DNA from 2 places in the Sphaerisporangium sp. NPDC005288 genome. Region 2 is predicted to be linked to the other one. Evidence: predicted binding sites of a transcription regulator. Region 2 holds the regulator's gene; the other holds the start of a gene.

Region 1 (11,785 bases), on a different contig from region 2:
CCTCGCCGACGAGGTCGTGGTCCTCGACTTCGCCGACGAGCGGTCGGTCGTCCAGACGCGCTTCGCCACCACGCAGCTCGCCCTGCTGCGCGCCCACCTCGGCGAGGACCTCGGCCAGGCGATCGCCGACGCCGAACGTGCCATCGCCGAGCCGGTTCCCGAGGCCTTCGTCGCGGCCGAGCAGTTCACCTTTCTCGGCCGGGGATGGACGTGCGGGCTGGCGCAGGAGGCCGCGCTCAAGATGCGCGAGGCGTCCCGTTCCTGGACCGAGGCGTACCCGGCGATGGAGTACCGCCATGGGCCGATCAGCATCGCCGGCCCCGGCCGCGTGACCTGGATGCTCGGCACCGCCCCCGAAGGGATCGCCGAGGACGTGCGCGCGGCGGGGGGCGCCTTCGTCGGTGGGAACGCCGATCCGATGGCCGAGCTGGTCCGTGTCCAGCGGGTCGCGGTGGCCCGCGCCAATGCCCTCGGCCTGGACCCCGACCAGCCACTTCACCTGACCCGATCTGTGATCCTGTCCTCATGAGCATCACACTGGCCGACGCCCGCGTCGTGACCCCCGCAGGTGTGCACGACGGCTGGATCACCATCGAGGACGGGCGCATCACCCATATCGGCCGCGGACGCGCCCCTCACGGCGACGGGCACGGCCTGGACGGGCGGTACGTCGTCCCCGGGTTCGTCGACGTCCACACTCATGGCGGCGCCGGCGGGTCGTTCCCGTCCGGCGACCAGGAGGAAGCGCGGCGCATCGCCGCCTTCCACGCCGCGCACGGCACCACGACGATCATGGCGAGCCTGGTGACCGCCTCGCTCGCCGACATCGCCCGCGCCACCACCGCCCTGGCGGAACTGTGCGAGGACGGCGTGCTGGCCGGTATCCACTTCGAGGGGCCCTACATCGCGCGATCCCGCTGCGGCGCGCACGACCCGGCTCTGCTGCGCGACCCGTCCCCCCGCGAGCTCGCCGGCCTGCTCAAGGCCGGACGGGGGCACGTCCGCATGCTCACCATCGCCCCCGAGCTGCCCGGCGGGCTCGACACCATCCGCGCGGCCGTGTCGGACGGTGTGATCGCCGCCCTGGGGCACAGTGACGCCACCTACGACCAGGCGATCGCCGGCATCGAGGCCGGCTGCACGGTCGCCACCCACCTCTACAACGCCCTGCCGTCGCTGCACCACCGCGAGCCCGGGCCCGTCGCCGCGCTGCTGGAGGACGAGCGCGTCACCGTCGAGCTGATCAACGACGGGCTGCACGTCCACCCGGCCATGCTCCGCCTGGCCGCCCGCGCCGCGGGCACCGGCCGTGCGGTACTGATCACCGACGCGATGGCCGCCGCCGGCATGGGCGACGGCACCTACCGGCTCGGCCCGATGGAGGTCGAGGTGTCCGGCGGCGCCGCGCGGCTGGTCGAAGGCGGCGCCATCGCCGGCAGCACGCTGACCATGGACGTCGCCTTCCGCCGCACGGTGCGGGAGGTCGGCCTGTCGGTCGCCGACGCCGCCGTGATGGCCTCGCTCACCCCCGCCCGCGTGCTGGGGCTGGACGACCGCGTCGGCTCCATCGCCGTCGGCAAGGACGCCGACCTGGTCGTCATGGACGAGGACCTCACCGTCCACCGCGTCATGAGACACGGCACCTGGATCACCACCCCATGACCCGAGCCCTCCCCCCGCGCACCTCCCCCACTCCCCCGAGGACACGGCCGGACTCGGCATCGGCTCGGCTCGGTGATGTCCGACGCCTCGTTCTCATGGGGATCTGGTGGAGGGAGGGAATTCGCCACCCCGCCGGAGGGGGCGGGGTGGCGGGGTGGGTCAGGGGACGTGGGGGGCTACCACTACCTCTACGCGCTGGAACTCTTTGAGGTCGGAGTAGCCGGCGGTGGCCATGGTGCGGCGGAGGGCGCCCATGAGGTTCATGGAGCCGTCGGCGACGGTGGACGGGCCGTGCAGGATCTGTTCGAGGGTGCCGATGGTGCCGACCTCGACGCGGGCGCCGCGCGGGAGCTCGCCGTGGTGGGCCTCGGAGCCCCAGTGGTGGCCGCGACCGGGGGCCTCGGCGGCCCGGGCGAGGGGCGAGCCGACCATGACGGCGTCGGAGCCGCAGGCGATGGCCTTGGCGATGTCACCGGAGCTGGTCATCCCGCCGTCGGCGATGACGTGGACGTACCGGCCGCCCGACTCGTCGAGGTAGTCGCGGCGGGCCGCGGCGACGTCGCCGATCGCGGTCGCCATCGGCACGGCCACGCCGAGCACGGTGCGGGTGGTGTGGCCCGAGCCGCCGCCGAACCCGACCAGCACGCCGGCGGCGCCGGTGCGCATCAGGTGCAGGGCCGCGGTGTAGGTGGCACAGCCGCCCACGATGACCGGGACGTCGAGCTCGTAGATGAACTGCTTGAGGTTGAGCGGCTCGGCGCGGCCGGAGACGTGCTCGGCGGAGACCGTGGTGCCCCGGATGACGAAGATGTCGGCGCCGGCGTCGATGACGGCCTTGTAGTGCTGGGCGGTGCGCTGGGGCGACAGCCGCGCCGCGGTGGTGACGCCCGCGGACCTGATCTCCTCGATGCGGCGACCGATGAGCTCGTCGCTGATCGGGGCGGAATAGATCTCCTGAAGGCGCTTGGTCGCGGCCTCGCCGTGCATCTCGGCGACCTCGGACAGCAGCGACGCCGGGTCCTCGTAGCGGGTCCACAGACCTTCGAGGTCGAGGACGGCGAGCCCGCCGAGCCGCCCGATCTGGATGGCCGTCCTGGGCGAGACGACGCTGTCCATGGGGCTCACCACGACCGGCAGGTCGAAGCGGTAGGCGTCGATCTGCCAGGCGATGGAGACCTCTTCGGGGTCGCGGGTGCGCCGCGACGGCACGATGCCGATCTCGTCCAGCGCGTACCCGCGGCGTCCGCTCTTGCCACGCCCGATCTCTACCTGAGTCATGCTCTTGTCGTTCCCGTCCCTCGGTGAAGCCGCCGCTGTACTCGCGCGTCCTCGTACGTCATTACCCTCGCGCGCCCCGTTCGTCCACGGGGCGCGTCATCCCATCTGGTGCGCGGGGAGTCAGCGGCCGTGGTAGTTGGGGGCCTCTACGGTCATCTGGATGTCGTGGGGGTGGCTCTCGTTGAGGCCGGCCGAGGTGATGGGCATCAGCTGGCCGTTCTCGTGGAGGTCGTCGATGGTGCGCGAGCCCGTGTACCACATGCCCTGGCGCAGGCCGCCGACGAGCTGGTGGGCGACCGCCGCCACCGGGCCGCGGTAGGGCACCTGGCCCTCGATGCCCTCGGGGATGAACTTGTCCTCGCTGGCGACGTTCTCCTGGGAGTAGCGGTCTTTGCTGAAGGAGCCGCCGCGCTCGCGGTTGCGGACGGCGCCCAGCGACCCCATGCCACGGTAGGACTTGAACTGCTTGCCGTTGATGAAGATCAGCTCGCCGGGCGACTCTTCGCAGCCGGCGAGCAGGGAGCCGAGCATGACGGTGTTGGCGCCGGCGGTCAGCGCCTTGACGATGTCGCCGGAATACTGCAGGCCGCCGTCGCCGATCATCGGCACCCCGGCGGGACCGCAGGCGAGCGACGCCTCGTAGATGGCCGTGACCTGCGGGGCGCCCACCCCGGCCACGACGCGGGTGGTGCAGATGGAGCCCGGGCCCACCCCGACCTTGACGGCGTCGGCGCCGGCGTCGATGAGCGCCTGGGCGCCGGCGCGCGTGGCGACGTTGCCGCCGATGACGTCGACCCTGCCGTTGGCCTTGATCTTGGCGATCATGTCGCACACCCCGTGGGAGTGGCCGTGGGCGGTGTCGACCACGATCACGTCGACGCCCGCCTCGATCAGCGCCATGGCGCGCTGCTCGGCGTCACCGGCGACGCCCACCGCCGCGCCGACGACCAGGCGGCCGTCGGAATCCTTGGTGGCGAGAGGATATTGCTCGCTCTTGGTGAAGTCTTTGACCGTGATGAGGCCGCGCAGCCTGCCCTCGGCGTCGACGAGGGGGAGCTTCTCCACCTTGTTCTGGCGCAGCAGGTGGAACGCCTGGTCGCGGGAGACCCCGACCGGCGCGGTGACCAGCGGCATGGGGGTCATGACCTCGCGCACGACCCGGCTCTGGTCGGTCTCGAAGCGCATGTCGCGGTTGGTGACGATGCCGACCAGGACGCCGCCGCGGTCGGTGACCGGGACGCCGGAGATGCGGTAACGGGCGCAGAGCTGCTCGACGTCGGCGAGGGTGTCGTCGGGCGAGCAGGTCACCGGGTTGGTGACCATGCCGGCCTCGGAGCGCTTGACCAGATCGGCCTGCTGGGCCTGCTCTTCGATGGAGAGGTTGCGGTGCAGTATGCCGATGCCGCCCTGACGTGCCATCGCCACGGCCATGCGCGCCTCGGTGACGGTGTCCATCGCGGCGGAGACCAGGGGGATGCGCAGCGTGATCGACCGCGACAGGCGGGTGGTGGTGTCGGCGTCACCCGGCTGCAGATCGGAGTACGCGGGCACCAGGAGCACGTCGTCGAACGTGAGCCCCGGCTCGGTGAACTTGGCCATCTGCAACCCTCCTGCCATGGCGCTCTCAAGATGGGGAAAGGCGCCGGCCCCCTGCGGTCAGTTTAGTGGTCCGCTCATCACCGGCTCGGCGACCCTGTGGACAACCGGCCCGACGATCCGGCGGCCGTCCGTTCCTGTGGATGAACGGGTCGAGAGATCCGATGATCTGCCGGTTCGGTGGGCGGCCGGTCGATGTGGCACAGCGGACAGAGAAATTTCAGGTCCTGTCATCTTTTCGGCACCAGAGAGCGGAGATCTCAGTCCTGGCGCCCGGTGTGGACAACGCACGGCGAGGCGTCACGCTTCCCTCGGCCCGCGAACCCCTGCCCCATCGGCGCAGACCGTCCCTTCCCTGGAGAAGCGGGGTCTCCTGCTCGCCGGGCCGGCGCTCCTCACGCCGCCAGGCGGCGTGTGACCGCCGTGACCGCTGTGCCACGGGAGGCGAAGGCGAGGTGGCGGGCGTCCTGGGCATCCCCGCCACTTGCCCTCATCAGGGTAGGTGGGGGTCATAAGGTGGAATGCGTGCTGGAAGACGTCCCCCGCGACCCCTTCGCGGAAGACCCCAACGACCCTGCCTCCGTGCTCGGTGATCTCGACGACTCCGAGCCGCTCACCACGACCGAACGCGAGGAGGCGCTGACCGACCTCGCCGATGTAGAGGTCTTCCGCTCGCTCCTTGAGCCCCAGGGGGTTCTCGGGCTGGTCCTCGACTGCCCCGAGTGCGGTGAACGGCACTACTTCGACTGGGACCTGCTGCGCGGCAACCTGCGGCAGATGATCGACCACGGCCGCCCCCAGGTGCACGAGCCGGCCTTCGCCCCCGACCCTGCCGACTACGTGAGCTGGGAGTACGCCAGAGGCTACGTCGACGGGGTGATCGACACCGAGGAGAGCCGCTGATCGACGTCCCTGGTGAGCGCCTGGAGCAGGCCCACCACAGGGTCGGCGTCCTGGTCGAGAGGCCGCCGCCCGGCGAGCGCGTCGATGATCGCGTCCGTCCTGACCACGTCGGCGTCGGCGTCGGACCCCCGTTTTCGCAGTGAACGGGCCGGGTGGAGGGCGGTCAAGCTATCGACTCCATGTCGGCCATCGCCCGCAGCCTTGCCAGCGCCCGATGCTGGGCGACGCGAACCGCACCTGGTGACATACCCAGTACGTTACCGGTCTCCTCGGCCGACAGTCCCGACACCACCCGCAGAATGATCAGCTCGCGCTGGTTCTCCGGAAGACGCGACAGCAGCGCGCGGGCGTGTTCGGCCTCGATGTAGCGCACCACGGTCTCCTCGGGCCCCGGCCCCTGGTCGGGACCGTCCGGCAGGTCCTGGGTGGGCACGGCGGAGCGCACCGAACTGCGCAGCGCGTCGGCGACCTTGTGCGAGGCGATGCCGAAGACGAACGAGGCGAACGGGCGCCCCATGTCGCGGTAGCGCGGCAGCGCGGCCAGCACAGCGATGCAGACTTCCTGGGCCACGTCGTCGGCTATGTGGTAATGGCCGGACACCCGGCCCAGACGGGCACGGCAATAGCGCACCACCATCGGGCGCAGTTGCCCGAGCAGTGACTCGATCGCGGTGCGATCTCCTTGCACGGCGAGGCTCGTCAGATCCCTGAGGTCGGACTCGTCCGATCTCGTCGCAAGCCTTACCCCAGCTTTGGCGTCGGCGACGCATCCCTCGGTCACGTTAGGCATGATGCCCGCCACGATCGCGCATGTCGTCATAGTGAACGGATACGGATTGGTCACATTGACGCGACGATAACGCAGGGTAATCGAGCGAACACAGTAGTGTTTGCATATTTCACTCGCGACCCGAATTCGCTGGATATTCGTTAGATGTCGCACCAGCTCGCAGGCGGCGCGGAGCGCCCTGGCCGACGCACTGCCGCACCGGTCGGTTTACCGTCCCGTCAAATCGAGGGGCGGCAAAATCGATTCGACGCAAAAAACACGGCCCCCGCCCTGCGGCGGGAGCCGTGCTTCGATCGATTGATCGGATCAGTGGCCGTGACCGTGGCCGTGACCCTGACCCCCGGCGGCCGGAGCCTCCTCCTCGGGCTTGTCGACCACGAGGACCTCGGTCGTGAGCAGCATGCCGGCGATGGACGCGGCGTTCTGCACGGCCGAGCGGGTGACCTTGACCGGGTCGATGACGCCCTCGGCGATGAGGTCGCCGTAGGAGCCGGTGGCGGCGTTGAGGCCGTGGCCGGCCGGCAGCTCGCCGACCTTGGCCGTGACGACGTAGCCCTCCAGGCCGGCGTTCTCGGCGATCCAGCGGGCCGGCTCGACCAGCGAGCGGCGGACGATGGAGACGCCGGTCGCCTCGTCGCCGGTCAGGCCGAGGTCGTCCAGCTCCTTGGCCAGGTGCACGAGCGCGGAGCCACCGCCGGAGACGATGCCCTCCTCGATCGCGGCGCGGGTCGCGGAGATGGCGTCCTCGAGGCGGTGCTTCTTCTCCTTGAGCTCCACCTCGGTGGCCGCGCCGACGCGCAGGATGCAGATGCCGCCCGACAGCTTGGCGAGGCGCTCCTGGAGCTTCTCGCGGTCCCAGTCGGAGTCGGTCTGCTCGATCGCGTGCTGGATCTCGCGGACGCGGTCCTGGATGGCCTGGGGGTCGCCGGCGCCGTCGACGACGGTCGCGGTGTCCTTGGTGACCACGATGCGGCGGGCCGTGCCGAGCACCTCGGTGCCGGCGTTGGCCAGCGTGAGGCCGAGCTCCTCGGAGATCAGCTGGCCGCCGGTCAGGATCGCCATGTCCTGCAGCATCGCCTTGCGGCGGTCGCCGAAGCCGGGCGCCTTGACGGCGACCGAGGTGAAGGTGCCGCGGATCTTGTTGGTGACCAGGACGGCCAGGGCCTCGCCCTCGACGTCCTCGGCGACCACGAACAGCGGCTTCTTGGTCTGGGCGACCTTCTCGAGCAGCGGCAGGAACTCGGCGATCGAGGAGATCTTGCCCTGGTGGAGCAGGACGTAGGCGTCCTCGAGGACGGCCTCCATGCGCTCGGGGTCGGTCACCATGTACGGCGACAGGTACCCCTTGTCGAACTGGAGACCCTCGGTGAACTCGAGCTCCAGGCCCATGGTGTTGGACTCTTCGACGGTGATCACACCGTCCTTGCCGACCTTGTCGAACGCCTCGGCGATCAGCTCGCCGATCTTGGCGTCCTGCGCGGAGATCGTCGCCACATTGGCGATCTCCTTCTTGTCCTCGACGGGACGGGCCCGCTCGAGGAGGCGGTCGCTGACCGCGCGGGCGGCCAGGTCGATGCCGCGCTTGAGGGACAGCGGCGACGCGCCGGCGGCGACGTTGCGCAGGCCCTCGCGGACCATCGCCTGGGCGAGCACGGTGGCGGTGGTGGTGCCGTCACCGGCGATGTCGTTGGTCTTGGTCGCCACTTCCTTGGCGAGCTGAGCGCCGAGGTTCTCGTATGGCTTCTCGAGCTCGACCTCGCGGGCGATGGTGACGCCGTCGTTGGTGATGGTCGGCGCACCGAACTTCTTGTCGATGACGACGTTGCGGCCGCGCGGCCCGAGGGTCACCTTGACGGCGTCCGCGAGGGCGTTGACGCCGCGCTCAAGAGCGCGCCGCGCGTCCTCCTCGAACTCCAGGATCTTGGGCATTAAAAGGTCCTCCCAGCGTCAGGCCCCGGGCCTCGTGAAAGGGCCCGGGGCTTGACACGCGTATTCGGGTAAGGCTCCGTACAGGTGGTCGCTTACGCGCCCCGGGGCTTACTTCTCGATGATCGCGAGAACATCGCGGGCGGAGAGCACGAGGTACTCCTCGCCGCCGTACTTGACCTCGGTACCGCCGTACTTGCTGTAGAGGACCACGTCCCCTTCCTTGACGTCGAGCGGGATGCGCTTCTCGCCGTCTTCGTCCCAGTTGCCCGGGCCCACCGCGAGGACCTTGCCCTCCTGGGGCTTCTCCTTGGCGGTGTCCGGGATGACCAGTCCGGAAGCGGTCGTCTGCTCGGCCTCAAGCGGCTGGACCACGATGCGGTCGCCGAGCGGCTTAACGGGAACCTTGGTGGCGGTCGTCACGATCGGACCTCCCCTTCAGATTGTGGTGATGAGCTGAAGAGGCGACCAGCGGCCTGCCGTCGCGGGTGTCAGACCTGCCTCGTCGCATTATTGATTGGCACTCTCACTAGCCGAGTGCCAACACTGAACAGTATGCAAGGCCGCCGACACAGTCAACACGGACAGGCCGCCCCAGGTCAGTCCGGTCATGAGCCACCGTACGACTCGCCCGAATTGTCCGCCTATGGGGGCGGCCTCGGCGCACGGTCGCGGTGACCCCGCGCGCTCACGAGGTCCGGCCACGCAGGTGGGAGCAGCGCGATAGCGTCGGGAGACGTGGACCTCTACGCCTTCCGCGAATTGCTGACCCCCCGCGGGCAGAAAGCCCTCGGCGAGGCCGTGGGCGCTGTGACGGACGGCACAGATCCGGTGACGGCCGCCAGCCGGCTGAGGAAGACCTACGACGCCCCTCTCGCCGCGGCCGCCCTCACCCAGGCGCGACTCCGGGCGCGCGGCGCGGTCAAGTTCGGGCACGACGCCGCCCGCATGTACTTCACCCCCGACGGGCTGGAGCAGGCCACCCGCGCCGAGGTGGCCGCCCACCGCGCCCGCCGCTTCGCCGCCGGCGCGCGCGTGGCCGACGCCTGCTGCGGCGTCGGGGGCGACCTCATCGCCCTGGCCCGCGCCGGATGCGAGGTCGACGCCGTGGACCTCGACCCGCTCACCGTCGAGGTCGCGCGGGCGAACGTCCTCGCGCTCGACCTCGGCGACCGCGTCACCGTCCGCGCCGCGGACGCCGCGGAGGTGGACCCGGCGGCCTACGACGTGCTGTTCGCCGACCCGGCGCGGCGGTCCACCGGCAGGCGGGTCTTCGACCCGATGGGGTACTCGCCGCCGTGGCCCGCCGTGCTCGCCATGGTGGCCCGGGCGCGCGCCGCCTGCCTGAAGGTCGCGCCGGGCATCCCCTACGAGTTCATCCCGCAGGGCGCCGAGGCCGAATGGGTGTCCTACCGCGGCGAGGTCAAGGAGGCCGTCCTGTGGACGGGCGCCTTCGCCGCGGGCGGGGACCCGGGCTCCGCCGAGACGATCCTGCGCAGGGCGACCCTGCTGCCTTCCGGTCACACGTTGCCGGCCGACCCGTCCCTCGGCGCGCCCGGCCACGGGCCGGTGGCGCGCTATCTGTACGAACCGGACGGCGCGGCCATCAGGGCGCATCTCGTGGCCGAGGTCGCCGCCCAGGTGTCCGGCCACCTGCTCGACCCGCACATCGCCTACATCACCGGGGACGACCCGGCCACGACTCCGTGGGCGTCGCGGTACGAAGTCCGGGAAACCCTGCCTTTCTCCCTCAAACGCCTGCGCGCCGCACTCCGGGAACGCCGCGTCGGCACGGTGACGCTGAAGAAACGCGGTTCGGCGCTCGACCTGGAGCGCCTACGGCGAGATTTGCATCTTTCCGGGGATAATTCGTGTGTCGTGGTGCTGACCCGCATCGGCGAACGTCCCTTCGCCATCATCTGCGACCCATCCTGACCTGCCACGATGCCTTTCGCCGCCAACAAATGGGGGCAATCCAGCGATAATCACGATGTTTTAAAGTCGGACCCGAAAGTCACCGGCCGAGCCACTACAGTTGGCCAACGCGCGGGATTCTGCCTGATCCATGGTGCACCCGCCCGATTCGCCACAGAGAACGACCGTACCGACCCCACCGCCGTGCGGCCGACCGCCCGCGAGTGAAGGAGCTTTCGGTGGATCACTCCAACCACACCCTCCTCCAGGCTGGAAGCCAGACCGCCATCTCCGACCGCATGCGCGAACTGCTCGCCAGGGCGGCGCAGGACCACGTCTACGAGCAGCGCACCCAGGGCGCCGTGCTCGACGAGATCCGGCAGCGGCTGGAAGGCATGGAGTGGTTGCTGCGGGAGGTCCGCGAACGCGAGCTCGGCGGGTTGAACGGCGCGCTGGAAGGGGTCAGCGGCCGGCTCGGCGAGCTGGTCAGCCGTCCCCCCGCCTGGGCGGAGGGCCTGGCGCAGCACGTCGAGATCGTGCGCGACCGCGTCGACGGGGTGGGCAACCGCGTCGCCGGGCTCGGCGACCGCATCGAGGCCGTCGGCGACCGCGTCAAGCCCATCGCCGAGCTGCCCGGCCTGTGGACCGACCTCGGCACCGTGCGCGAAGGCGTCGCCGAGGCCCTCAAGCGCCTCCAGGCGGTCCTGGAGGGCACCCAGGGCATGCCCGAGCTGACCAGGCGCCTTGCCCAGCTCGGCGCGAGCATGGAAGCCGCGGGAGGCCGCTTCACGCGGGTCGACAAGGCCCTGCTCGACCTCACCCAGCGCACGGAGCGCGTCGAGGGCGGCGTCCTGGACCTCGGCGAGGGCCTGGACGAGACCCTCTCGTCGGCCGTCCAGCGCCTCACCGGCTCCATCGAGCAGCTCGCCGGCAAGGTCGACGGCATGACCGCCAAGCTCGCCGAGACCGAGACGTGCCTGGCCGCCCGCCTGGAGGGCGTCGAAGGCCGCCTTGCGCCGCTGGAGGCGCTGGACGGGCGGCTCGAGAGCGTGGACCAGCGCCTCGGGAGCGTCGACGGTCGGCTCGACGGCGTCGACGGTCGGCTCGCGGCGGTGAGCGACCGGCTGGCCGGCTTCGACGGGCGGCTCGAGACCATCGCGGGACGGGTGGACACCACCGACGGGCGGGTGAGCGACCTGTCGGGCCGCTTCGACACGGTCGACAGCCACGTCGGGGCGGTCGAAGGACGGCTGGAGACGGTCGACGTCCGCCTGCAGAGCATCGACGGCCGCATCGAGACCGCCCAATCGTGCCTCACCGAGCTCGACGGCCGCGTCGACACGGCCCAGTCCTGCCTCACCGGGCTCGACGACCGCATCGAGACGGTCCAGTCGTGCCTCGCCGGGGTCGACGGCAACCTCGCCGGCGTCAAACAGCAGATCGCCGACGCCGACGGCCGCCTCACCGACCTGGCCCAGCACCTCACCGGCGTCGACGGCCGCCTGTCCAAGCAGGACGAACGCCTCGGCGCCATCGACGCCGGGTTCGAGGACGTCAACGAGCGGCTGGAGATGGTGGACGACCGCGTCGAGGCGGTCAACCAGCGGGTGGGGCAGCTGCCCGCGCTGCTGGAGGTCGGCGAGGTGCACAAACGCGTCGGCGAGCTGATCCGCGCCCAGTCCGACGACCAGGGCAGGCGGTTCGACACGCTCGACG
Region 2 (11,785 bases):
CTCGGCGAGATCATCTTCGACTTCTTCGACCAGCTCAAGTCGCGCACCCGCGGATACGCCTCGCTCGACTACGAGCCCTCCGGCGAGCAGGAGGCCGACCTGGTCAAGGTCGACATCCTGCTCCAGGGCGAGGCGGTCGACGCCTTCAGCGCCATAGTCCACCGCGAGAAGGCCTACGCCTACGGCGTCGAGATGGCCAAGAAGCTCAAGGACCTCATCCCGCGCCAGCAGTTCGAGGTGCCCATCCAGGCCGCGATCGGCGCCCGCGTGATCGCCCGTGAGAACATCCGCGCCATCCGCAAGGACGTTCTCGCCAAGTGCTACGGCGGTGACATCAGCCGTAAGCGCAAGCTGCTGGAGAAGCAGAAGGAAGGCAAGAAGCGCATGAAGATGGTGGGCCGCGTCGAGGTCCCCCAGGAAGCGTTCGTCGCCGCCCTTTCCACCGAGAGCGGCGGCGCCGCCGACAAGGCCGCCAAGAAGTGACCTCCGCCCCGCCGCCCACCGCGAGGGGCGACGGGGCGGCCTTTTCCCAGAGCTCCGCGGTTGTCCACAGGCGGCGGCCGGCAGGCCGGACATCGGGGACATCTCTCCTGCGTCGTCCGTGAGTTGTCCACAGGCGGTGCGGGGGCACGCCTCCGCGGGCGGCAGACTGGGGGCGTGCCTTCCGTACTTCTCGACGGCGACGCCGTTCCCACCTCGGGCGAGCTGCCCGCCGAGGCCCTGAAGGGCCTCGGCTCGCGGCCCTTCGGGTTCTACGTCCACGTGCCGTTCTGCGCCACCCGCTGCGGCTACTGCGACTTCAACACCTACACCGCGGCCGAGCTCGGCCCGGGGGCCTCGCGCGCCGACTACGCCGCCACCGCGATCGAGGAGATCCGGCTGGCCCGCAGGGTCCTGGGTGAGGCCGAGCTCGCGGTGGAGACCGTCTTCTTCGGCGGCGGCACGCCGACGTTGCTGCCCGCCCGCGATCTCACCGAGATCCTCCGGGCGATCGACGGCGAGTTCGGGCTGGCGCCGGGCGCCGAGGTCACCACCGAGGCCAACCCCGAGTCGGTCGATCCCGCCTCCCTCGAGCGGCTGCGCGCCGGCGGGTTCACCCGCGTCAGCTTCGGCATGCAGAGCGCGGCCGAGCACGTGCTCACCGTCCTGGACCGGCGGCACACCCCCGGCCGCCCGGCCCAGGCCGTGCGCGAGGCCCGCGACGCCGGGTTCGCGCACGTCAACCTCGACCTCATCTACAGCACGCCGGGCGAGACCGACGACGACTGGCGCGCGTCCCTGGCCGCGGCCATCGAGGCGCGGCCCGACCACGTCTCGGCGTACTCGCTGATCGTCGAGGACGGCACCCGCTTGGCCGCGCGCATCCGCAGGGGCGAGCTGCCCATGCCCGATGACGACGTGGCCGCCGACCGTTACGTCATCGCCGACGAGATGCTGTCGCAGGCCGGCTTCTCGTGGTACGAGGTCTCCAACTGGGCCGCTTCCGAGCAGGCGCGCTGCCGCCACAACCTCCTCTACTGGACCGGCGGCGACTGGTGGGGCGTGGGTCCTGGCGCGCACGGTCACGTCGGCGGCACGCGCTGGTGGAACGTCAAACACCCGGCGGCCTACGCCTCCCGGCTGGCGGCGGGCGCATCGCCGGGTCACGCGCGCGAGGTGCTGTCACAGGACGACCAGAAGGTCGAGCGGCTGATGCTCGAACTGCGCCTCGACTCCGGCTTCCCCCTCGCCGAGATCGCGCCGCCCGCCCGCCCGGCCGTCGCCCGCGCCCTGGCGGACGGCCTGCTGCAACCCGGGCCCTTCACCCGCGGCCGAGCCGTGCTCACCCTCAAGGGCCGCCTGCTGGCCGACGCCCTCATCCGAGATCTCACCTGACCGGCGAGGGGCAGGCATGTGCACTGAAGGGCGACTCGGGGCCCAGCGGGCGATCAGCGGTTCGGCAGGAGTCAGCTGATGAAGCGGATGTTGAAGGGGTAGCGGTAGTTCTCGCCGCGGTTGGCCGCCACCGCCGCCATGATCATCAGGATCAGCGAGCCGATGCCGACGACGATCATCAGCAGTATTCCGATGATCACCAGAACCAGGACGGCGGAGACCGCGTAGGCGATGAAGAGCGTGATCTGGAAGTTCAGCGCCTCGGCCGCCTGGTCGCGGACGTAGGGCGACTCGTCCTTCTTGACCAGGTACAGAATGAGCGGGCCGAGGAAGGAGGTCAGCAGGCCGAGCAGGTGGGCGAGCATCGCCAGGGTCGTGTCGTCCGACCCCGGGCGCGGCCCGAACCTGCCAGGGACGTGCGGCCCGCCCGGGTACCCCGCCGGCCCGTACCCCGGCTGTCCGTAGCCGGGCTGCCCATAACCGGGCTGTCCGTAACCGGGCTGTCCGTAACCGGGCTGTCCGTAACCGGGCTGTCCGTAGCCGTGTTGCTCGTAACCGGGCTGCTCGTATGCCGCCGCCTGGTAGGGCGGGGGTGGCGCGTACCCGTGCTCGGCGGCGCCGGTGTCCCGGTGCTCCGCGCCGTACCCGGCGGGCTCGTCGCGAGGGCGGTCGGCCGGCGTGGCGGAGGACGCGATTCCAGACTCCTGGACGGGCGTGGCGGGCGGTTCGAAGGCGGGGGGTTCGGCGGGGGCGCCGGGAGCTTCGGACTCGCGGTCCTTGGCCGGTGTGGCGACGGAGGATACGTCGCCAGGTCGGCCGGCGGGGGGCTCGAAGCCGGGTTGCCGGAGCGGGGCATCGGCGGCCGACTCGGCATCGGCGTGCCGGAACGAGGGCGGTTCGGAGCCGGACTGCTGGACAGGCGTGGCGGGTGGTTCGAAGGTGGGGGGTTCGGCGGGGGCGCCGGGAGCTTCGGACTCGCGGTGCTTGGCCGGTGTGGCGACGGAGGACACCTCGCCAGGCCGACCGACGGGGAGCTCGGCGTCGGGGTGGGGCGCCGGGGTGGTGGGGAGTTCGGAGTCGAGGGGGTCGGCCGGTGTGGTGGGGGGATCGGAGCGGGGGTGAGGGGCGTTGGTCTCGGGGTCGTTCGGAGGGTGGCTCATGGCGTCTCCTCGATCGACACGAAGTCGATCAGCTCCTCTACCCGGCCCAGAAGCTCCGGCTCGAGGTCAGTGTAAGTCCGGACAGCGCCGAGAATGCGGCGCCAGGCATCCGCCGGTTCCAGCCGCCAGCCCAGGGCCTCGATCACGCCTTCCTTCCACGGGATCCCGCGCGGGACCTCGGGCCAGGCGCGGATGCCGACGGCGGACGGCTTGACGGCGGCCCAGATGTCCACGAAGGGGTGCCCGACGACGAGCACGTGCGGAGAGGAGACCTGGGCGGCGATGCGGCTCTCCTTGGACCCGGGGACCAGATGGTCGACCAGCACGCCGAGGCGCCGTCCCGGGCCGGGCTCGAACTCGGCCACGATGGCGGGCAGGTCGTCCACGCCCTCGAGGTACTCGACGACGACGCCCTCCACCCGCAGGTCGTGGCCCCAGATCTTCTCCACGAGGGACGCGTCGTGCACGCCTTCGACGTAGATGCGGCTCTCTCGGGCGACACGCGCCCGCAGCCCCCCGACGGCGATCGACCCGGACGCGCTGCGGCCGGGCCCCGTGGACGCGGCCTCCGGCGCCGGTCGCACCAGCGTCACCGGCCTGCCCTCCAGCAGGAACGCGGCGGGCGCCAGCGGGAACACCCGCCGCCGCCCGAAGCGGTCCTCCAGGGTGACGGCCTCCTTGTCACAGGCCACCACGGCGCCGCAGAAGCCCCCCTCGGCGTCCTCCACCACGAGGTCGAGCTCGGCCGGGACCTTGGGGATCTTGCCGCGCAGCGGCCTCCGCCAGTCTCCGGCCAGCACGTCCCGTCCGTAGTCCCGCATACCTGGGCACGCTAGCAAAGATCATGCCTGTGGCGGTGCCCCCTGCGGCCACGCGGCGCCGTAGGGGGCGGCGGCCGCCGCCTGCCGCTTGCGGTTCCGGCCGCGCCGCACCAGGACGACGATCGTGGTGACGACCGCGAGCAGGAACCCGGCCAGCGGGATCAGGAACAGCGAGGCCACGCCTCCTGCGAGGGCGCCGGTGTCGGCGGTCAGCGACTTGCCGACCCCGAACAGCACCTGCTTGCCGGCCTCGGCCTGGCAGCTCACCTTGTAGGTGCCCGCGGCGGGCACGCCGATGTCGAACACGGCCTCCCACACCCGGCCGTCGGCGGACACCGTCTGGGACGCCTTGGGCGAGGTGAGATCGACCTTCTTGCCGGCGCCGTCCACGGCGAGGCAGTTGATGTCGGTGGGCCCGGACGCGGAGGCGTACAGGATGGGCTTGTCCTTCGGGTCCATGGGGACCGACACGCTGCCGCCGCTCTGGAAGGTCTGCGTGGGCGCCGCGTCGGTGATGGTCTTGAACAGGCCGCCGGCGAAACCCACGATGCCCACGACGCCGCAGATCACCGCGACGAGCCAGGCGAGCACGATCCACAGCACCCGCGGCCGCACCGGTCCGGGCGCGGCGGGCGCGGGGGAGGCGTAGAGCGGGTGCGCCGCCTCGGACGCGGGCCCGCCGTAGGAGGGGCCCCCGTACGAAGGCGAAGGCCCGCCGTAGGGAGGCCCGCCGTGCGAGGGCCCGCCATAGGAGGGCCCGTCGTGCGAAGGCCCGCCATAAGAGGGTCCGCCGTGCGAGGGGCCGCCTGAGACGCCGTACGGCCCGCCGGCGGGCGCGCCGTGCGGCGAGGAGCCGGCGGGAGCGCCGTAGGGGGAGGGCCCGGCGGGAGCGCCGTACGGCGGACCGCCGGAGGCGGGGCCGTGCGGGCCGGGGCCCGAGCCGGGCGGAGCGCTCTGCGGCTGGGGAGGCGTGCCCTGCGGACCCGAGGAGTCCGGACGCGGCGGTCGCCTCGTCGCGTCGGTCAGGCGGGGATCGATCTCGCTCATGAAGCGAGTCTGGATCAGATGACTTGCCGCCGAATAGCAACCCACTTGCCATCGGCCGGGCATCCGGCCGGGCGAGTGCCCGCCGTCGCTTGTCGCGGACCCGCGAGTCGGCCGTGCGGGGATCACTTCCACCGTCCGGGGGACCTACCGCACAACTTCACAAGGACGGGTGGGCGAGGTGGAGGTCTGGGGGGTGGGAGGGGCCACGTTTCCACGCCGGGGGGCGGTGGGCGGTGGTGGGATGGGCGGAGTCGAGCCGATTCGCGGGAGAGTGGGGAGGGTGGTGCGGTCTGAGTTATCGCACCCTGAGGCCCATGGCCGTACACTTGGCACTCGGGAACACTGAGTGCCAGACCAGGCGTTTACGCAGGCACGAACGCGAGGCAGGGAGGTGAGCACGTTGCTCGATGAACGCAAGCTGGCCGTTCTGCGCGCCGTTGTCGAGGATTTCGTGTCCACCAACGAGCCGGTCGGGTCGAAGGCATTGGCGGAGCGTCACAATCTGGGGGTCTCGCCCGCCACCGTGCGCAACGACATGGCCGTGCTCGAGGAGCAGGGCTACATCACACAACCCCACACCAGCGCGGGGCGGGTCCCCACCGACAAGGGCTACCGGTTGTTCGTCGACCGGCTGTCCCAGATCAAGCCGCTGTCGGCCGCCGAGCGCCGTGCGATCGAGACGTTCCTGGCGGGCGCCGTCGATCTCGACGACGTCGTGACCCGCACCGTGCGGCTGCTGGCGCAGCTGACCCGCCAGGTGGCCGTGGTGCAGTACCCGTCGCTCATCCGCTCGACGGTCCGGCACGTCGAGCTGGTGCCGCTGGCCGAGCGGCGCATCATGCTCGTGGTGATCACCAACACCGGCCGCGTCGAGCAGCGGGTCGTCGACCTGCCGGACGTGGTGGCCGACGACCAGGTCGCCCACCTGCGGGCGTTGCTGAACGCCTGCCTCGACGGATGCAGGCTCGGCCGGGTGGCCGAGACGGTCGCCGACCTTCCCGAACGGCTGCCCGAGGGCGACCGGCCGATGGCGACGACGATCCTGTCGGTCCTGCTGGAGACCCTGGTCGAGCGGCACGACGAGAAGATCGTCTTCGCCGGCGCGGCGAATCTCGCGGGCGACTTCAGCGTCGGCCTGCGTGAGGTGCTCGAGGCGCTGGAGGAGCAGGTCGTGCTCATGCGCCTGCTCGGCGAGGCGAACGACCACTCCGCCCTGACCGTGCGCATCGGCTCGGAGAACCCCTACTCCGGGCTTCACGGCACCTCGATCGTCGCCGCCGGGTACGGTTCGGGCGACAATGAACTGGCCCGGCTCGGAGTGCTGGGCCCGACGCGAATGGACTACCCGGTGACGATGGGAGCGGTGCGCGCAGTGGCACGCTATGTCGGCCAGATCCTGGCGGGATCCTAAGTGGCCCGCGACTATTACGGCATCCTCGGGGTGCGCCGTGACGCCACTCAGGACGAGATCAAGAAGGCGTATCGCCGCCTCGCACGTGAGCTCCACCCTGACATCAACCCCGATCCCGAGACGCAGGAGCGCTTCAAGGAGATCAATCAGGCGTACGAGGTCCTGTCGGACCCGAGCAAGCGCCAGATGTTCGATCTCGGCGCCGATCCCTTCGGCGGCGCCGGAGCGGCCGGCCCCGGCGCGGCGGGCTTCGGCGCGGGGTTCCCGTTCAGCGACATCATGGACGCCTTCTTCGGCGGCGGAGGCGGCGCGCGCGGCCCCCGTTCGCGGGCCAGGCGCGGGCGCAACGCCACCATCCGGGTCGAGCTCGACCTGGCCGAGTCGGCGTTCGGCACCACGCGCGAGCTGGTCGTGGACACCGCCGTGCTGTGCGAGGTGTGCCAGGGGTCGGGCGCGGCGGCCGGCACCCATCCCGACACCTGCGACATGTGCCACGGCCGCGGCGAGATCTCCCAGGTCACCCGGTCGTTCCTCGGCCAGGTGATGACCGCCAGGCCCTGCCCCCAGTGCGGCGGGTTCGGCTCGGTCATCCACCACCCGTGCCAGGAGTGCTCCGGCGACGGGCGGGTGCGCACCCGGCGCACGATCAAGGTCCGCATCCCGGCCGGCGTCGAGGACGGCACCCACATCCAGCTCGCCGGCGAGGGTGAGGTCGGCCCCGGCGGCGGCCCGCCCGGCGACCTGTTCCTCGAGATCGTCGAGCGCCCGCACGACACGTTCGAGCGGCGCGGCGACGACCTGCACTGCACGGTGCAGATCCCGATGACCGCGGCGGCGCTCGGCACGATCCTCACCGTGCAGACGCTCGACGGGGCCGAAGAGCTGGACGTGCGCCCCGGCACCCAGTCGGGTCAGGTCATCCCGCTGTACGGGCGGGGCATCCAGCGGCTCAACGAGACCGGCAGGGGCGACCTGCTGATCCACGTGAACGTCGAGACCCCCACCAAGCTGGACGCCGCCCAGGAGGAGCTGCTCAAGGAGCTGTCCAAGCTGCGTGGCGAAGAGCGCCCGCCGGGCAAGTTCGCGCCCGGCCAGCAGGGCTTCTTCTCACGCCTCCGGGACGCTTTTAACGGCCGATGAGCGTCCCGGTTTTCCTGGCCGACGACCTGTCCGGTGACGAGATCGTCCTCGGCGGCCCCGAGGGGCGGCACGCCGCCACCGTGCGGCGGCTGAGGGCGGGCGAACGGGTCGACCTGACCGACGGCGCGGGCGCGGTGGCCGAGTGCGCCGTGCGCGACGCCGGGAAGGACTTTCTGCGGCTGGAGGTCGTCGGCCGCCGCGTGGTGCCCGCGCCCGACCCGCGCCTGGTCGTCGTCCAGGGGCTGCCCAAGGGCGAGCGGGGCGAGCTGGCGGTCGAGATGATGACCGAGGCGGGCGTGGACGTCATCGTCCCGTGGGCCGCTGCCCGGTGCGTCACCCAGTGGAAGGGCGAGCGCGCCGCCAAGTCGCTGGCGCGCTGGCGCTCCACGGCCCGCGAGGCCGCCAAGCAGGCCCGGCGGTTCCACCTGCCCGAGGTCGCCGAGCAGGCGAGCACGGCCGAGGTGGCGGCACTGCTGCGCGGCGCCGCCGCGGCGGCCGTCCTGCACGAGGAGGCCGTCGTGCCGCTGTCGCGCCTGGAGCCGCCGGCGAGCGGCGACATGGTGGTGGTGGTCGGCCCCGAGGGCGGCATCACCGACGAGGAGATCAAGCGGTTCCAGGAGGCCGGCGCCGCTCCTGCCCTGCTCGGCCCGACCGTGCTGCGCACCTCGACCGCCGGCGTCGCCGCCGCCGCCGTCCTGCTCACCCGCTCAGGCCGCTGGTGAACTCTCCCGGACGCCGCCCCCGCTGACACCGCCGCCGCCGGCCGCGCCTAGGCCTGCGACTGCGATTGCGACTGCGACTGCGACTGCGACTGCGAGAAGCATCCGCCCACAGGGCGGCGCCGGCTCATCGAAAGCCCGGCTCACCAGCAGAGCCCTGCTCGCGAGGGCGTCGGCCTAAGACCGGCGCCGGGCCGGGAGGAGCCGCCGTGCCCTGGTCGGGACGGCGGCTACTCCTGGGAGGTGTTCGTGCTGCTGTCGGCCTCGGTGGTCATCAAGGGGGTGGCCGTGGGCGCCGGGGGGTCGCTGGGGGCCTGGGAGGCGGTCGGGGTCGGCTGCTCCACCGTCGGCCTCGGAGACGGCTTGGGGGTGGCCGAGGCGGTCCGCGTGGGCGTGGGCGTCGTGCTCTGGCGGCTCGGCGTGGGCCGCGGCTCGGTCGTCCGGTCGGGCTGCGACTCGGTGGCCGTGGGCTCCGCGCAGGGCTGCGGCGAATCCGACGCGTCCGGCTCCACGGCGGTGGGCGCGGCGGTGGCGCAGTCGTTGCCCGGCGACGCCGTCACCGAGGGCGAGGGGACCGCCGGCGCCGTCCCGCTGGGCGACGCGGCCGGCCGCGACGTCGGCGAGCCGACGACCGCCGACGACGCGTGGACGCCGTTCGGCGGGCGTTGCGTGCTCGACTCGTCGGGAGGTGAGGTGTCGTACTGCACCTGGATGATGTGCTGGCCGGTGCCGATCTGGACCTTCAGGCCCGGCACGAACATCACCACGGCGGCGGCCACCAGGACGGCGCCGAACGCCGAGGCGGCGGCTCGCCACCAAAAGATGCCCCGCACGCCGCGCTGCTCGATGCGGGTGCGGATGATCTGCAATCCTTCCGCGGAGGGCACGACAGAATCCGCCTCCGCGCGCAAGACACGGCGCAGGACCTCGCCGTACTCGTCGGGGGACTCGGTCATGACAATTGCTCCAGTGTCGTGCGTAGTGCGGCCATGCCGCGGGCGGTGTGGCTCTTCACCGCGCCCTTGCTGATGCCCATGGCGTGCGCGATCTCGGCCTCGGAGAGGTCGCCGTAGTAACGCAGAACCAAGGCCTCGCGCTGCCTGGTCGGAAGACCGCGCAGTGCCTCGATCACGGCGGACCGCTCGAGCTCTCCTATGGCTCCGTTCTCCGCGCTCGGCGCGTCGGGCAGCCCCTTGGGGGCGTACTTCTCCACGACGGCACGGTGGCGGAGCACTGAGCGCGATCGGTTGACGACCGACTGGCGCAGGTAGGCGAGTGCCTTGTCGGTGTCGCGCAGGCGGCGCCACGCCCCATGGAGGGCGACGAACGCGTCCTGCACGACTTCCTCCGCGGTCGCGGTATCGCGCACCAACAGCATGGCGAGACGCACAAGAGACCGATAGTGGGCGCTGTAAAGCGCCGTCACGGCCATGTCGGCGTCCCATCCGACGGGCACCGCCCCCAGCGACCTTTCGGCCACGAGGGTCTCGGTGGTCACATCTGTTGGACGCACGGCCTTTCCAGAGGGTTTACGCTCTGGCGATTCTTTAGGGGGCATGACCCAGTTGTGTCCTCGCCGATGGCCTGGCCGACACTGACCGCTGTCTGACGCTGAAGTGTCGCACACCAACCCTAGCCGCGCGGATCTTTCCGCGGGACCTCCTCGGTATTACCGATTGGCAACAGAGGTGACTACCATGCGGGCGTGACAGACTGCCTGTTCTGCAAGATCGTGGCCAAGGAGATCCCCGCCGCGGTCGTCCACGAGACCGAGCGCACGCTGGCCTTCAGGGACGTCAATCCCCAGGCGCCGACACACGTCCTGGTGATCCCCAAGGGGCATTACGAGAACGCCGCGGCGCTGGCCGCCGCCGACGACGGCCTGGCCGACGCGGTGCTGAAGGCCGCGCACGACGTCGCCGTGCAGGAGGGCGTGGCCGACACCGGGTACCGCCTGGTGTTCAACACCGGGCCGCAGGCCGGTCAGACGGTGTTCCACGTGCACGGACACGTGCTGGGCGGCCGCGGCCTCCAGTGGCCACCGGGCTGAGCCCGGCCCGGATACCATGGGGTAATCAACCGCGCGGTCGGGACGCAGCACCGGGCCGAAAGCCGCACGAGCGCGACCGACGACGCACAAGACCGGGAGGCGAGCAGGCCGCAAGGGCCGCCCATGTCCGAGTCATACGAACCCCGCAGCGCGCCCAACGGCGCGCGGACCACAAGCGAACCGCCTCGAACCAAGGGCCCGTCGCGCACGCAGGCCAAGGTGGTGATCCCCGACGAGCACCCGATGGTGACCATCCTCGGTTCCCGCGACGAGCTGCTGCGGGTCATCGAGGCCGCGTTCCGCGCGGACGTCCACGTCCGCGGCAACGAGATCACGATCAGCGGAAGCCCTGAGGAGAGCGGCCTGGTCGTCCGCCTCTTCGAGGAGATGGTCGAGCTGGCGCGATCGGGAGCGCAGCTCACCACCGACGCCGTCGAGCGCAGCATCGCCATGCTGCGCATGAGCTCCGGCCGTCCCGCCGACGTCCTGTCCCTGGACATCCTGTCCTCGCGCGGGCGCACGATCCGGCCGAAGACCGTGAACCAGAAGCGGTACGTCGACGCGATCGACAAGCACACCGTCGTGTTCGGCATCGGGCCCGCGGGCACCGGCAAGACCTATCTGGCCATGGCCAAAGCGGTGAAGGCGCTGCAGAACAAGGACGTCAACCGCATCATCCTCACCCGGCCGGCGGTCGAGGCGGGGGAGCGGCTGGGCTTCCTGCCGGGCACGCTCTACGAGAAGATCGACCCCTACCTGCGCCCGCTCTACGACGCGCTGCACGACATGCTCGACCCCGACTCCATCCCGCGCCTGATGGCCGCGGGCACGATCGAGGTCGCCCCGCTCGCCTACATGCGCGGGCGCACGCTCAACGACGCGTTCATCATCCTGGACGAGGCGCAGAACACCTCGCCGGAGCAGATGAAGATGTTCCTCACCCGCCTGGGCTTCGGCGCCAAGATCGTCGTCACCGGCGACGTCACGCAGATCGACCTGCCCGGCGGGCAACAGAGCGGCCTGAAGGTCGTCCAGGATATCCTCGAAGGTATCCCGGACATCCATTTCTGCAGGCTGACGAGCGCGGACGTCGTGCGGCACAAGCTGGTGAGCGACATCATCGACGCCTACAGCCGCTACGACGAGGCCACCGCCGAGCCGGCCGACATCAAGGGCGCCAAGCGCCCGCGGGGGAGATAACGAACACCATGAGTATCGAGGTGGCCAACGAGTCGGGCGTCGAGGTCGACGAGTCCTCGCTCGTCGAGCTGGCCGGTCACGTGCTCGGCCGCATGGGCATCCATCCGCTGGCCGAGCTGTCCATCCTGGTCGTGGACGAGGCGGCGATGTCGCAGCTCCACGAGCAGTGGATGGGCGAGCCCGGGCCGACGGACGTCCTGGCGTTCCCGATGGACGAGCTTCGGCCGAACCCCGGCGGCTCGCGTCAGGACGTCGACGCCCCGCTCGACCCGGCGCTGCTGGGCGACGTGGTGCTGTGCCCGCAGGTCGCGGCCAAGCAGGCGGCGGACGCCGGTCACAGCACCCGTGAGGAGCTCGAGCTG

The links. Region 2 encodes HrcA, which represses chaperone genes, less so after heat shock. Its sites were predicted from a motif close to TTGGCACTCTCNNNNNGAGAGTGCCAA; they were not measured.
Region 1: a site for HrcA is predicted at 8,673-8,699, ahead of groES (co-chaperone GroES). Genes of this name have one in related genera too.

The regions. Positions count from the first base shown of each region.
Region 1 is NZ_JBEXGT010000022.1:72,147-83,931, forward strand. It holds gene ABZU32_RS21570 (sugar isomerase) at 1-529, shown strand, start outside; gene nagA (N-acetylglucosamine-6-phosphate deacetylase) at 526-1,662, shown strand; gene ABZU32_RS21580 (GuaB3 family IMP dehydrogenase-related protein) at 1,822-2,940, opposite strand; gene guaB (IMP dehydrogenase) at 3,061-4,539, opposite strand; gene ABZU32_RS21590 (DUF5319 domain-containing protein) at 5,062-5,439, shown strand; gene ABZU32_RS21595 (hypothetical protein) at 5,400-5,606, opposite strand; gene ABZU32_RS21600 (sigma-70 family RNA polymerase sigma factor) at 5,603-6,229, opposite strand; gene groL (chaperonin GroEL) at 6,536-8,158, opposite strand; gene groES (co-chaperone GroES) at 8,267-8,581, opposite strand; gene ABZU32_RS21615 (class I SAM-dependent methyltransferase) at 8,894-10,090, shown strand; gene ABZU32_RS21620 (hypothetical protein) at 10,309-11,785, shown strand, end outside.
Region 2 is NZ_JBEXGT010000001.1:225,625-237,409, reverse strand. It holds gene lepA (translation elongation factor 4) at 1-483, shown strand, start outside; gene hemW (radical SAM family heme chaperone HemW) at 658-1,875, shown strand; gene ABZU32_RS01010 (DUF4870 domain-containing protein) at 1,947-3,035, opposite strand; gene ABZU32_RS01005 (DUF3097 domain-containing protein) at 3,032-3,856, opposite strand; gene ABZU32_RS01000 (hypothetical protein) at 3,878-4,903, opposite strand; gene hrcA (heat-inducible transcriptional repressor HrcA) at 5,304-6,314, shown strand; gene dnaJ (molecular chaperone DnaJ) at 6,315-7,454, shown strand; gene ABZU32_RS00985 (16S rRNA (uracil(1498)-N(3))-methyltransferase) at 7,451-8,176, shown strand; gene ABZU32_RS00980 (hypothetical protein) at 8,404-9,129, opposite strand; gene ABZU32_RS00975 (SigE family RNA polymerase sigma factor) at 9,126-9,605, opposite strand; gene ABZU32_RS00970 (histidine triad nucleotide-binding protein) at 9,879-10,223, shown strand; gene ABZU32_RS00965 (PhoH family protein) at 10,467-11,423, shown strand; gene ybeY (rRNA maturation RNase YbeY) at 11,432-11,785, shown strand, end outside.